2 regions of the Microbacterium sp. LMC-P-041 genome follow, and region 2 is predicted to be linked to the other one. Evidence: predicted binding sites of a transcription regulator. Region 2 holds the regulator's gene; the other holds the start of a gene.
What was found. The regulator LexA, encoded in region 2, represses DNA repair genes until DNA is damaged. The targets are predictions, from matches to a motif close to TCGAACANNTGTTCGA.
Positions count from the first base shown of each region.

Region 1: the regulator LexA is predicted to act here: its motif matches at 5,455-5,470, upstream of recA (recombinase RecA).

Region 1 is NZ_JARVRV010000001.1:252,757-260,084, forward strand. It holds gene QRN21_RS01270 (GNAT family acetyltransferase) at 1-154, opposite strand, end outside; gene QRN21_RS01275 (dihydrofolate reductase family protein) at 147-674, opposite strand; gene miaA (tRNA (adenosine(37)-N6)-dimethylallyltransferase MiaA) at 733-1,671, opposite strand; gene miaB (tRNA (N6-isopentenyl adenosine(37)-C2)-methylthiotransferase MiaB) at 1,704-3,251, opposite strand; gene QRN21_RS01290 (regulatory protein RecX) at 3,333-3,908, opposite strand; gene recA (recombinase RecA) at 4,215-5,258, opposite strand; gene QRN21_RS01300 (DUF3046 domain-containing protein) at 5,544-5,768, opposite strand; gene QRN21_RS01305 (helix-turn-helix domain-containing protein) at 5,792-6,100, opposite strand; gene QRN21_RS01310 (CinA family protein) at 6,242-6,724, opposite strand; gene pgsA (CDP-diacylglycerol--glycerol-3-phosphate 3-phosphatidyltransferase) at 6,721-7,296, opposite strand; gene QRN21_RS01320 (FtsK/SpoIIIE family DNA translocase) at 7,296-7,328, opposite strand, start outside.
Region 2 is NZ_JARVRV010000005.1:501,476-508,803, reverse strand. It holds gene hisH (imidazole glycerol phosphate synthase subunit HisH) at 1-257, opposite strand, end outside; gene hisB (imidazoleglycerol-phosphate dehydratase HisB) at 254-871, opposite strand; gene QRN21_RS12645 (histidinol-phosphate transaminase) at 868-1,962, opposite strand; gene QRN21_RS12640 (LysM peptidoglycan-binding domain-containing protein) at 2,054-2,416, opposite strand; gene lexA (transcriptional repressor LexA) at 2,699-3,385, shown strand; gene QRN21_RS12630 (prolyl oligopeptidase family serine peptidase) at 3,441-5,306, shown strand; gene smpB (SsrA-binding protein SmpB) at 5,307-5,783, opposite strand; gene ftsX (permease-like cell division protein FtsX) at 5,869-6,783, opposite strand; gene ftsE (cell division ATP-binding protein FtsE) at 6,780-7,328, opposite strand, start outside.

The DNA of each region.
Region 1 (7,328 bases), on a different contig from region 2:
TGAGCTTGCGCTCGATGTCGAGCCGCGGATCGTTCCACGGGCGCGTGAGCCCGGCCTCATCCCAGAGCGCGACAACCGCCTCGGTGTGCGCCCGGTCGAACGCCCGGACCGGCCAGCTCTCGACTGCGCGCCGAGGGGCTGACGCCTCAGCCACGGCGCACGCGGTAACGCCCGCACATGAAGTTGCGGTTGCGAGCCACCTCGAGGAGCTCGAGGTCCAGCATCCGCGGCAACAGGGGCGCCCCGGATCCGAGAGTGACCGGCGCGTACTGCACCCACACCTCATCGAGAAGACCCGCATCCGCGAACTGCCCGGCCAGGTCTCCGCCGCCGACGACCCACAGATCCTTGCCGCCGGCGGCAGTGACCATCTCGGAGTGAACGGCGGTCACATCGCCCTGCGCCTTGCGGACGTCGGCGCCGACGGGAATCTCGAGCTCCCTGTGCGTGAACACCCAGGTCGGCTGCTCGTAGCCCCAGCGCCCTTCTTCGTGCTGCATGACCCAGTTGTAGGTCGATGCCCCCATGGCCAGCGCCCCGATCGTCTTCTCGAACGCCCCATAGGACATCGGTCCTTCGGCGTCGATGTCCTGCTTGAGGAGCCAATCGAGGGAGTGCTGGTCAGTCGCGATGAAACCGTCGAGGCTGCTCGCCGTGTAGAAGTGGGTGGCCATGCATCCACCTTCTCATCGGTCACCGACATCGCGCGATGGCGGTGAGGGAGATGTCGACTCAGGACTCGACGAGTGCCGTCGCGTCGACCGGGGGTTCGTGCCAGGTGAGACCCGGATACCGCTTGAACCAGGACACCTGACGTCGGGCATACCGACGCGTGAGGGCCTGCGTCTCGGCGATCGCCTCGTCTTGACTGAGCCGCCCGTCGATCTGCCCCAGAGCCTGGGAGTAGCCGATGGCACGCTGCGCAGTGACGCCATCCTCGAGCCCTTGCCGCCGGAGCCCCGCCACCTCGTCGACGAGGCCTGCACGCCACATCTGTTCGACCCGTGCGTCGAGCCGTTCGACGAGGACGCTGCGCTCGACATGGAGACCGATCAGTCGGGTGTCCGCCTGCCAGAGCGACGGCTGTTCCGGCAGAGCGGCACCGTGTGTGGCGCTGCCCTGCTCGAGCACCTCGAGGGCGCGGATCACCCGTCTCCCGTTGTGGGGGTCGACGCGCGCCGCCGTGGCCGGGTCGAGCGCTCTCAGCCGGTCGAGCATCGCCCCCGCACCCTCGTCCTCGAGCTCGCGTTCGAGCCGAGCGCGGATGACCGGGTCGCGCGGCGGGAAGGCGAAGTCGAAGACGACGCTGGAGACGTAGAGCCCGGAGCCGCCGACGAGGATGGCGTCAGCACCACGGCGCTGGATATCGATGATCACGGAGCGCGCAAGAGGCTGATACCAGGCGACCGCCGCTTCCTCGTCGACCTCGCGCACGTCGAAGAGGTGGTGCGGAATGCCGCGTCGGTCAGCGGCGGCGAGCTTCGCCGTGCCGATGTCCATTCCGCGGTAGAGCTGCATCGCATCGGCGTTCACGATCTCGGCCGCGTTGCCCCGCCGGCGCAGCGCCGCGGCGAGATCGAGCGCGAGATCGCTCTTGCCCGTCCCGGTCGCGCCGACGACCGCCCAGAGCCGCGGCGCATCGTGCGTGCCGCCCGGCTCCGTACCCGTCATCCCTTGGATACCGGCTTCGTCGCGAGCAGCGGTCACCTGCCGACGCGCAGCGTCGGCAGGCCGAGAGACACCGCCCGCGTGCCGTCGGGCGCCGCAGGCGCCGGCACGGCGCACGATTCCGCCTGGGCGCGATCCCACGCGTCCCCGCCGCGCGTGCGACGGATCTTGAGCGGGGAGCCCGTCGGGTCATCGGCGAGCAGGTGGAACGGAGCCGCATGGGTGATGGTCACCGAGACGACGTCACCGGGCCGGGGAACAGCCGACCCCGGGGTCACCTCGAAGTGCACGAGGCGGTTGTCCTCTCCCCGGCCGGTCAGCCTATGCGTCTCGGCGTCCTTCTTGCCCTCGCCCGTCGAGACGAGGACCTCGACCTCGCGGCCGATCTGCTTCTGGTTCTCTTCGAGCGAGATGCGCTCCTGCAGCGCGATGAGCCGGTTGTAGCGTTCCTGCACGACGGCCTTCGGAACCTGGTCTTCCATGGTCGCCGCCGGTGTGCCCTCGCGGATCGAGTACTGGAAGGTGAAGGCGCTCGAGAAGCGGGCCTGTTCGACCACCCGCATCGTGTCCTCGAAGTCCGCCTCGGTCTCACCGGGGAACCCGACGATGATGTCGGTGGTGATCGCGGCATGCGGAATGCGATCACGGACGCGGTCGAGGATTCCGAGGAACCTCTCACTGCGATAAGAACGACGCATGGACTTGAGGATGCGATCGCTGCCGGACTGCAGCGGCATGTGAAGCTGCGGCATCACAGTGGGAGTCTCAGCCATCGCGTCGATCACGTCGTCGGTGAACGCAGCCGGGTGAGGACTCGTGAAGCGAATGCGCTCAAGTCCGTCGATCTCGCCCGCCGCGCGCAGGAGCTTGCCGAATGCCTGGCGATCGCCGAACTCCACGCCGTAGGAGTTGACGTTCTGTCCGAGCAGGGTGACCTCGATGGCACCGTCCTCCACGAGGAGGCGGATCTCGTTCAGGATGTCACCCGGACGGCGGTCCTTCTCCTTGCCGCGAAGGCTCGGAACGATGCAGAAGGTGCACGTGTTGTTGCATCCGACCGAGATGGACACCCACCCGCTGTGCGCAGAGTCGCGCTTGGTCGGGAGCGTCGAGGGAAACACCTCGAGCGACTCGAGGATCTCCAGCTCGGCGTCACCGTTGTGTCGCGCTCTCTCGAGAAGGCCGGGAAGCGACCCCATGTTGTGCGTGCCGAAGACCACGTCGACCCATGGTGCCTTGTCGAGAACGGCTTGCTTGTCCATCTGGGCGAGACAGCCCCCGACGGCGATCTGCATGCCGTCCTTGCGGCGCTTCACCGAAGCGAGCTGACCGAGGGTCCCGTAGAGCTTGCCCGCGGCATTGTCGCGAACTGCGCACGTGTTGATGATCACGACATCGGCCTCGGCGCCGTCCGTGGCTCGGACGTATCCCGCACTTTCGAGCGAGCCCGAGAGACGTTCGGAATCGTGGACGTTCATCTGGCAGCCGAAGGTGCGGACCTCGTACGAACGCTGGCGCCCGTCACGGTCGATTGCGGCTGACGACGACGCGATGATCGTCGGTTCACTGCGCGGGATAGTCATGATCTCCCCATTGTACGAGCGGTTCCCCCTCGCTGCCGCTGACCGGGCCGGCTACCGGGCAGGTGCGCGCCCCCCGCCGCCTCAGTCCGAATCGACGAATCGGACCCGCGACGAGGAAGAGCCGGAAGAACCCTCGGCGAGGGCCGTCTTCGCAGCCGTCATCGCGATGGAACCGTTGTACCCGCGACGTGATAGCTGACCGACGAGGCGTCTCAGAGCAGTATCCGGGTCGAGGCGGGACATCGATCGTGCTTTCGAGCGAGCGTACTCGAGTGCACGCTCCGCGTCGTCGTCGGGAACGTCACCCAGTGCCGCGTCGATCACATCGCGGGGAATCCCCCGCTGCGAGAGCGCTCGCGACAGAGCGACCCGTCCCTGTCCTTTTCGCTCGATTCCCGACATCACGAGCTGATCGGCGAGAACCGCGTCATCGAGGTAGCCGCGGCGACAGAAGTCGTCGATCACGTCGTCGATCGATCCGGAGTCGAGCCGGACGCCGTTCTCCTCGTAGCCCTTGAGCACCATCCGCGCCTCGGACAACGAGAGCGATCGAGCCCTCAGCTTGCGCACGAGAAGCTCCTCGGCGTCGACACGCAGCTTCGACGGATCGGCTCCGCTCTCATCTGCTGAGTCTTCGTGCGGCTGCAGTGCACGCAATCGGGGAGCAGACCGAGCCGCAGCGCCACGAGCTGGATGCCGTTCGCTGGGCCCACGAGAGTCGACGAGTGGAGCTGGAGCCGAGTCGCCGGTGGATGCGACTCCTGCCGCCGTCGATTCCTCGTGGCCTGCGTCTTCCACGGCGCGGGGGGTGACTGCATCGGACCCGACAGAGCTTCGATCGACCGGCTTCATCCGCGCGGAATCACGGCCGAACAGAGGGATGATGGGGGCGAGCTCCTGAGGCTCGCCCCCGCCATCACTCATGGTTCGCTCCGGTTGCGCCACAACCGCGAACCATCACGATCATGCCGGGCGGCGCTCGGCGAGCTCGTCAGCAGGTGCCTCGGTGGCTCCTCCGATGCCGAGCTTCTGCTTGATCTGGGTCTCGATCGCCAGCGCGATGTCGGGGTTCTTGAGCAGGAACGTTCGCGCGTTCTCCTTGCCCTGTCCCAGCTGGTCACCGTCATAGGTGTACCAGGACCCGGACTTCTTGACGATGCCGTGCTCCACACCGAAGTCGATCAGGCTGCCCTCACGGGAGATGCCGACGCCGTAGAGGATGTCGAACTCAGCCTGCTTGAACGGCGGAGCCATCTTGTTCTTCACGACCTTGACCCTCGTACGGTTTCCGACTGCGTCGGTGCCGTCCTTCAGCGTCTCGATTCGGCGGATGTCCATTCGGACGGACGCGTAGAACTTCAGCGCCTTTCCACCCGCGGTGGTCTCCGGCGAGCCGAAGAAGACACCGATCTTCTCGCGCAGCTGGTTGATGAAGATCATCGTGGTGTTCGTCTGGTTGAGCCCACCGGTGAGCTTTCGCAGCGCCTGAGACATCAGACGAGCCTGCAGACCCACGTGGGAGTCACCCATCTCGCCCTCGATCTCGGCTCGAGGCACGAGCGCGGCCACAGAGTCGATGACGATCAGGTCGATGGCCCCGGAGCGGACGAGCATGTCCGCGATCTCGAGCGCCTGCTCACCCGTGTCGGGTTGCGAGACGAGAAGGGCGTCGATGTCGACACCGAGCTTCGCGGCGTAGTCAGGGTCGAGCGCGTGCTCGGCGTCGATGAAGGCAGCGATTCCGCCGGCGCGCTGAGCGTTGGCGATCGCGTGGAGGGTGAGCGTCGTCTTACCCGACGACTCAGGACCGTAGATCTCGACGATTCGCCCACGCGGCAGTCCTCCGACGCCGAGGGCGACATCGAGAGCGATGGAACCGGTCGGAATGACGGCGACAGGCGCACGCTCGTCGCTGCCCAGTCTCATGACCGAGCCCTTTCCGAACTGACGATCGATCTGGGCGAGGGCGGTCTCGAGGGACTTCTCGCGGTCAGCGGGTGATGGCATGCCGTGCTCCTTATGCTCGCGTGGTGCCGCCTGTAGGCTGTCGCGGTCCTCCCGGCTGGGCGGAACTCTCCGACAAGGCGTATGGCTCTTCGGCTTGTTCTTCACCGTAGGAGGAGCCTCCGACATTGCGTCGTCAGCACCGCGAAACAGGGAGAGAAACGTCTCTGAACCACTTGTGCAGAAGACTACGCCCGTTTCGAACACATATTCGACGACACGCCGTCTCGGCGTGTCGCAAATCGAAACCGCCTCGAACGCGGCCCTCGCCGCGAACGCCTCAGAGGGTCATCGCTTGCGCGGCTCCAGACGACCTGCACCGTGTCGCCGCTCCAGGGGGACATCCGTCTCGGCGCACAGCGCCAGCCAGATCTCGCGCGGTGCGACGCCAGCGTCCAGCGCTTCGTCGGCAGTGCGCCCGGCGAGCTGAGTCAGAACGAGGTCGCTGATCAGAGATGACCCGCGACCGCCGAATTCCGCATCGACTGCGCGGAGGAACTCACTACGTCGCATCAGAGGCTATGAGAGTCCGACGTTCAGTGGAGCGACAGCTCGGGCTCGACAGAAGCCACGAGGTCGTCCGGAACGACATCAGGGAAGACCTGAATGCCTTCGAGGACCGAGATCCGGTCGCCGACCTCTCGCATGATGATCGAGATGGGAACATCCAGAGCGTCAGCCACCGAGGCGAGAATCTCACTCGATGCTTCCTTCTGGCCCCGCTCGACCTCGCTGAGATAGCCCAGCGCCACAGAAGCCTTGCTTGCAACCTGCCGGAGCGTCCGCCCCTTCTGCAGGCGGAAGTCCCTCAGCACATCGCCGATTTCCTGTCGTACAAGAATCATCGGAACCTCCTCCCAGATCGTCTTCTCGAGGTCTCCCTCGAAGAGACCGCCAGTCTAGTCCTACCGACCTTCACAAAATCTACCTTCGCACGCTGTGCTTTCGGTGTGAGCACATAGGACATAACGGAGCGCACCCATCCCCTATTCCCGCAGAACCCGAGCGAGCATATCGATCGCCGCGTCGACCGCCTGCGCCCGCACCTCGGCACGATCACCGGCGAATCGAAACAACTCGGTGACCGAGAAATCCGGCGTCACCACGGCCACATGCACCGTGCCGACCGGCTGACCGTCAGGTGAGTCCGGCCCCGCGATACCCGTGGTCGAGACGCCGACGTCGGCAGGGGCCCCGTCGACGTTCAACGCACCGCGCACCCCCGCCGCCATCTGAAGAGCGACGTCGGGGTGCACGGGACCGTGCGCGTCGAGCAGCGCGTCGTCCACGCCCAGCAGCGTGTGCTTCACCGGAGTGGCGTACGCGACGATCGCTCCGCGGAGGGCGGCCGACGCCCCCGGCACGGAGACGAACTCGGCAGCGAGAGCACCGCCCGTCAACGACTCCGCGACACCGAGCGTCCAGCCACGCTCGACCAGCGCGGCGAGCACGGCCGACGCAGATGTCACGAGGGCTGCCGCGCGCCTCGTACCTGCGCGACGATGTAGTCGATTCCGCTCGCCACGGTCAGGATCAGCACGAGCACCATCATGATCGCGGTCACGAGCAGCCACGGCTCCAGCCCGATCACGACGTGCAACGGAAGCAGCGCCCAGGACAAGGCCACCGCCTGCACTGCCGTCTTGATCTTGCCCATCCAGGCCGCAGCCACGACGTGCTCCTTCGCCACCATGAGACGGTGGATCGTGATGCCCCACTCCCGAATGAGGATGATGATCACCAGCCACCAGTTCAGCTCGCCGAGTATCGCGAGACCGATGAAACCGGCGCCGGTGAGCAGCTTGTCGGCGATCGGGTCCCAGAGCTTTCCGAAGTCGCTGACGATCTCGTAGCGGCGGGCCAGATAGCCATCGACCCAATCGGTCGAGATCGCAACGATGAAGAGAACGGCGGCGATCCAGCGGACAGCGATGTCGTCGAGTCCGAACGTGCCACCGATCAGCAGGAGGACGAAGAAGATCACCGCGAGCGGTATGCGCGCGACCGTGATCGCGTTGGGAAGCTGCCGTGGAATGGCCATCAGTCGCGTCCCGTCAGTCCCCAGGCGTCTTC
Region 2 (7,328 bases):
CCGACGCAGATGCCGAGCACCGGGCGCCCGCCTGCGAGCCGGCGATCGATGATCTCGTCGCCGCCGTGCGCGTAGAGCGCATCGCGCACGGCCTGGAACGCGCCGACCCCCGGCACCACGAGACCGTCTGCCTCGAGCGCTTCCTTGCGGTCGCGCGTCAGCACCGCATCAGCACCGGCGGCGATGAGCGCCTTGACAGCCGAGTGGACGTTGCCGGATTCGTAATCGAAGACGGCGACCCGGGGAGCCCTGCTCACAGTGCGCCCTTCGTCGACGGGATGCCGTCGACCAGAGGGTCGAGGGCCTTGGCCTGGCGGAACGCCCGAGCGAATGCCTTGTACTCGGCTTCGGCGATGTGGTGGGGGTCGCGGCCCCCGAGAACGCGTACGTGCACCGTGAGTCCCGCGTTGAAGGTGATGGCCTCGAACGTGTGGCGCACGAGCGAACCGGTGAAGTGGCCGCCGATGAGGTGGTGCTCGAAACCGGCAGGCTCCCCCGTGTGAACGAGATAGGGACGCCCCGAGATGTCCACGACAGCCTGAGCGAGCGCCTCGTCGAGCGGCACGAGAGCGTCGCCGTATCGCGAGATGCCGGACTTGTCGCCCAGCGCTTCACGGATGGCCTGACCGAGAACGATCGAGATGTCCTCCACGGTGTGGTGTGCGTCGATCTGCGTGTCCCCCGAGGCGCGCACCGTGAGGTCCGTGAGCGAGTGCTTCGCGAAAGCCGTCAGCATGTGATCGAAGAACGGCACCGACGTGTCGATACGGCTCGCACCGGTGCCGTCGAGGTTCAGCTCGAGCTCGACGGTGGACTCCGACGTGCTGCGCACACGCGTGGCGGTGCGCGGGGTCTGGGCGGGGCTGCTCATGAAGCCGATCCTATCGAGGCGAGGGCATCGAGGAATGCCGTGGTCTCCGGCTCGGTGCCCGCGGTGACGCGGAGGTGCCCGGGTATCCCGACGTCGCGGATGAGAACACCCTGCTCATAGAGCTGCTGCCAGACCTTCTGGGGCTCTGCGACACCCCCGAACAGAACGAAGTTCGACCAGGACTCATGCGGGGTGTACCCCAGCGCCTCGAGTGTCGCGGAGATGCGATCCCGCTGCTCGACGATCTCCTCGACCATGCCGAGCATCACGTCGGAGTTGCGCAGAGCGGCGACGGCTGCGGCCTGAGTGAGAGCGCTGAGGTGGTACGGCAGGCGCACGAGCCGCAGAGCGTCGATGAAGGCAGGATCCGCGGCGAGGTACCCCACGCGGGCACCCGCGAAGGCGAAGGCCTTGCTCATCGTGCGGGAGACGGCGAGCCGCGGTCGTCCCTCGAGAAGGGTCAGAGCCGATGCCGCGTCGTGCGGCGCGAACTCCTGGTACGCCTCGTCGACGACGACGATTCCGTTCGACGCCTCGTACACGGCTTCGACGACGTCGAGGCCCAGCGGCGTGCCTGTCGGATTGTTCGGCGAGCACAGCAGGATGACGTCAGGATCGACATCTCGCACCTGCGCTGCCGCCTCTTCGGGGGTGATCGTGTAATCGGGCTGCCTGGTGCCGGCGACCCAACACGCTCCGGTGCCCTTCGAGATCAGCGGATACATCGAGTAGGTCGGGGCGAAGCTGAACGCCGTGCGGCCCGGCCCTCCGAACGCCTGCAGAATGTGCTGAAGGACTTCGTTCGACCCGTTGCCCGCCCAGATCTGAGCCGGTTCGAGACCATGACCGAGATACTCCGCGAACCCTTCCCGGAGCGTGGTGAACTCGCGATCCGGGTAGCGGTTGACATCGCGGAGCGCGACCGCGATGTCGTCCAGGATGTCACTGGCGACCGCGTCGGGAACCGGATGCGTGTTCTCGTTGACGTTGAGTGCGATCGGAAGAGGCGCTTGCGGCGCTCCATAGGGCGTGAGCCCTCGGAGGTCGTCGCGAAGAGGGAGGTCGGCGAGTGATGCAGTCACCCTTCCCATGGTAGGCCGCCTTCGCTACACAGACGCTCGTGGTGACGGAGTGTGAACGCGCTTCCGCGCCGCACCGCTCGATCGAACGGCCCTCACGGGTTCATTCCGAATACTGCGCCGGAATCGCCAGCTCCTGGCCGATCTGCAGCTCGCCGCCGCGCAGCAGGTTCAGACGCGTGATGTCGCCGATCACGTCGCGCGGATCCGCGCCGGGGGCCACGCTCTCGGCGATCGACCACAGCGTGTCGCCGGGCATCACCGTCACCGTCGCGAACGATGCCGTGGCGGTCTGCTCGCCTGAGGCCATCGCACTGCCGCCGCTGAGTGCGGCGAATGCGATCCCGGCTGCGAGCGGCACGGCCGCGACAGCGAGAACGACACGTCGACCGCGCGCCGTCAGCTTGAGCCGCGTCGCCGGACGAGCCGGAAGGACTGCTGCACTGCTGAAGGTGATGGTGCTCATGTCGTGCTCCTCTGCATCTACCGCGTGGGCGGTGAAGTTGGCGTAGCGTTCGCATTCGCGCCTCGGCCGGGAGCCGTGAATGCGAAGCTACGTTCCGAAGTTATCTTCGAATTCGAACATCTGTCAAGCGTTCTTCGAAACAGAAGTCCGGGAATCGGCCGACACGCTCGAACAGATCTTCCACTTCGGCGCGATTCTCGGATACGGTTTCGATGTCAACACCCCACCACGGGCCTCCGACATTCGAACTGAGACGCCGGAATCGCACACCTGAGGAGCACCATGAGCGACATCTCCGCCCCCGACGCCGACGTCCCGCGCACCCGTCGCCGCAAGAGCCTGAGTCCCAAGCAGATGGCGATCCTCGAGGTCATCCAGACGTCGATCAGCCGTCACGGGTACCCGCCGAGCATGAGAGAGATCGGCGACGCCGTGGGCCTCAAGTCGCTGTCCAGCGTGACCCACCAGCTCGGCCAGCTCGAGCTGAGCGGATATCTGCGACGCGACCCCGGCAAGACCCGTGCCATGGAAGTGCTCATCGACCTCCCCGGCACCAGCGGAGAGAATCCCGCCGATGTGGCGACCCCCGTGGGCGATGCGGCGCTCGTGCCGCTCGTCGGCCGCATCGCCGCAGGTGTCCCGATCACCGCCGACCAGCAGGTCGAGGAGATCTTCCCGCTCCCCCGGCAGCTCGTCGGCAAGGGCGACCTGTTCATGCTCAAGGTGTCCGGCGAATCGATGATCGATGCGGCGATCTGCGACGGCGACTGGGTCGTGGTGCGGTCGCAGAGCAGCGCCGAGAACGGCGAGATCGTCGCCGCCATGCTCGACGGCGAGGCGACGGTGAAGGTTCTCCGTCGACGCGACGGCCACACCTGGCTGCTGCCTCGCAACTCCGCATTCGAGCCGATCCTCGGCGACGAGTCCGTCATCCTCGGCAAGATCGTCGCCGTGCTGCGCGCGGTCTGACTCCCCTCCCACCCTGCCGGTGACGGCGGGCGTCGACGCACCATAGGCTCGAACCATGTCGTCGCCGTTCGGTACCTGGACCTCTCCGTTCACCCCCGACCGGATCGCCGCGTCGTCTCCGCGGATCGATGGCAGCGCCTTCGTGGCTGACGAGATCTGGTGGGGTGAGTCGATCCCTGCCGAGGGCGGTCGCCTGACCGTGCGAAGTTCGACGGGTGCCGAGATCCTTCCCGCGCCATGGAGTGCTCGGTCTCGCGTCCACGAGTACGGCGGCGGGGCGTGGACCGCGGATGCCGACGGCACGCTGTACTTCGTCGATGCCAAGGATCAGCGCGTGCACCGCATGCCCCGCGGCGGTGTCCCCGTTCCTTTGACACCCCCGGGCCCGGCGCACGGCGGTCTGCGTCTGCAGAGCGGCCGCCTGTTCGCCGTGCGGGAGGATCTGTCCGTCTCCCCTCACCGACGCGCCATCGTCGAGATCCCGACCGACGGGTCGGCATCCGACCGGCCTGCGCTGTTGAAGACCCTCGTCGAAGGCGAGTCGTTCTACGCTCATCCGGCACTGTCTCCCGACGGTTCTCGTGCAGCGTGGGTCGAGTGGTCCGGCGATCGGATGCCGTGGCAGCGAGCGTCGTTGGTGATCTCGGACGGCACCGCGCGCACAGAGCTGTCCACTCGCGCCGCGCTGCAGCCCGAGTGGACGGCTGACGACGAGATCGTGTACTCCGACGATCCCTCGGGCCGCTGGGCTCTGCACCGACAGCGTGTCAGCGGAGCCCAGGCGGTCGGCACGGCGGAGCAGATCATCGACGACGACGCCGACACGGGATACGGCCTCTGGGTGCTCGGCAATCGCTGGTACCGCCCGCTCGCCGACGGTCGCGTCGTGGCTGTGCGCACGAACGGTCGCGACCGGGTCGTCGTCATCGACCCCGACGGCGGCGCCCACCGCATTCCCCTCCCCGCAGACGGCCACGTGAGTGTCGACGATGTCGCGGCCTCCCGCGTGCTGCTCTCCGGAAACAGCTCGACGACAGAACCCGGGGTCTGGTGCGTCGACGTCGACACGGGTCGCGTCGAGGCCGTCGCGGGAGCTGCGCCGACCGATCCTGCGTGGATGCCGCCCGCATCCGAGGTCCTGGTCGACGGCTCGCACGGGCCCGTCCATGCCTTCGCGTACCCGCCGACGAATCCCTCGGCCCACGCTCCGGCCGCGGATGACGAGCTCCCGCCCTACATCGTGCTCGTCCACGGCGGCCCGACCGCGCATGTGACCGGCGCGGCGTCCGCCGCCGTCGCGTTCTGGACGAGCCGCGGCATCGGCGTGCTCGACGTCAATTACGGCGGATCGACGGGCTACGGCCGTGCGTACCGCGAACGGCTGGACGGCGGATGGGGCGTGGTCGACGTCGACGACGTGATCGCAGCGGCCCGCGGCCTCGCCGATGCCGGGCTCGCGGATCCCGCCCGCATCGCGATCAGAGGCGGCTCGGCGGGCGGTTGGACAGTGCTCTCGTCGCTGGTGCGGGGAGGGACGTTCGCCGCGGGGATCAGCCGATACGGAGTGGTCGACCTGCAGATGCTGAGCGCGCACTCCCACGACTTCGAGGCGCACTACATCGAGGGGCTGGTGGGTCCGCTGCCCGAGGCGGAGGCACTCTACGTCGCGCGTTCGCCCCTGACGCACGCCGACCGGATCGACGTGCCTGTGCTGCTGATGCAGGGTGCGGACGACCGTGTCGTGCCACCGACACAGTCCGAGGCGATCCGCGATGCGCTGGCGACGAGTGGTGTGGAGCACGAGTACGTGCTGTACCCGGGTGAGGGCCATGGCTTCCGGTCGAGCGAGACGATCATCGACGCCCTCGAGAGGGAGCTCGCTTTCCTCGGACGCGTGTTCGGATTCACGCCCGCGCGCTGATCACTCCCCCACGCGGTTGCGCAGGCGCATCGCGCGCTCGGCTTCGCGGGTGTCCTGACGCTCGCGGAGGGTCTGGCGCTTGTCGAACTCGCGCTTTCCCTTGGCGAGAGCGATCTCGACCTTGGCGCGACCGTCGGAGAAGTACAGCTTCAGCGGGATCAGCGTGTAGCCGCCGGCGGAGACCGCGTGCTGCAGCTTCGCGATCTCCTCACGGTGCAGCAGCAGCTTGCGGACGCGCTTCGCCGAATGGTTGGTCCAGTGGCCCTGCGAGTACTCCGGGATGTGCACCGAGTCGAGAAAGACCTCGTTCCCCTTGACGAACGCATATCCGTCGCTCAGGTTCGCGCGCCCCTGGCGCAGTGACTTCACCTCGGTGCCGGTGAGCACCATCCCCGCCTCGTACGACTTCTCGATGTTGTAGTCGTGACGTGCGCGACGATTGGTCGCGACGACCTTCTCCCCGCGTTCCCTGGGCATGATTCTCTCCTGATCCGCGTCGCGCAATGGTTCCGGTGCCCGTCACGGGCGCACGACAGCCTGTCAGTCTATACCGGCGCGCGGGTCAGGTGCGAAGCCAGCGACGGATCGCGAAACCCGCCGACAGCGCGGCGAGCACGACGCCGATGCCGATCAGCACCGGGACGACGACGGCAGCGTCCTGCATCGACACCCAGGTCGTGATGAACGGCACGCGTCCTCGGAGGTAGCCGTCGACGCCGAAGTGGACGCCGGCGACGACGGCCGCGCTTGCGAGGGCCGAGCCGAGGAAGGCAGCGAAGACGCCCTCCAGGACGAACGGCGTCTGGATAAAGCGGTTGGACGCCCCCACCAGGCGCATGATCCCGATCTCCTTGCGTCTGGCGTACGCGGAGAGCCTGATGGTCGTGCCGATCAAGAGGATGGCGGCGATCAGCATGAGCGCTGCGATGCCGACCGCGATGTAGGTCGCGACCGTCAAGGCGGAGAACAGGGGTTCGAGGTACTGGAGCTGATCCTGGACCTGCTCCACCCCCGCGACACCGTTGAACGCCTCGGAGATGACCTGCGACTGGCCGGGATCCTTCATGGTGACGAAGAAGACCTCGAACGCCTGCTCGGGCGAGATCACGCTCGCCTGGTCCTCGCCGAGCTGATCGACGAGCTTGGCGTAGGTGTCTTCCTTGGAATCGAAGCTGACCTCGCTGATGAGAGGAGCGAGCGCCTCGCCGTCGAGCTGTGCTCGCACGGCGTCGACCTGCTCCTCCGATGCGCCGCCGTCGACGCAGGTGTCCTGCTCCGAGATGTCGGAGCACATGTAGACGGCGACCTGCGCCCGCTCGGTCCAATAGCCGCGCATCGTGCCGATCTGCGCCTGCATCAGGATCGCGGCGCCGACGAAGGTCAGCGAGACGAATGTCACGAGCACGACGGAGATGACCATCGAGATGTTGCGACGAAGCCCTCCGAGGGCCTCCGCGAGGATGAGTCCGATTCTCACGACGTCGGCCCCACTTCTTCCGTGCCGTCGTCGGACAGACCGAGTCGATCGGCCACCCCGAGCTCGGCGACGTCGACCTGCGGCAGCACGATGGGATGCGTCCGCGCCGCGAGGGCGACCGCCGGCTGCTCGTCTATCACCGGCGGCTCGATCGGCGCCGCCTGAGCCTCGGGAGTCTCGGATGCGGTCGGGACGGCGTCTGCGGACGCCGATTCCGCCTTGCGCTGCGCGCTGAGCTCCTCAGCGAGCGCGGCGCGGACCAGCGAGAGGTCGGCGGTCTGGCGCTGCACCTCCTGCACAGCAGTGAGTGCAGCGGCCGCGGCGGCGCCGCGCACCTCCTCGGGAACCAGACGCGGGATGTTCGACGTGTCTCCGTAGCCGCCGTGCACCTCGTCTCGCACCATCTCGCCATCGCGAAGTTCGATGACCCGACGCTGCATCTGGTCGACGAAGCCCGCCTCGTGTGTCGCCATCAGCACGGTGGTGCCTCCGGCATTGATCCTGGCGAGGAGCTGCATGATGTCGACCGACGTCGCCGGGTCGAG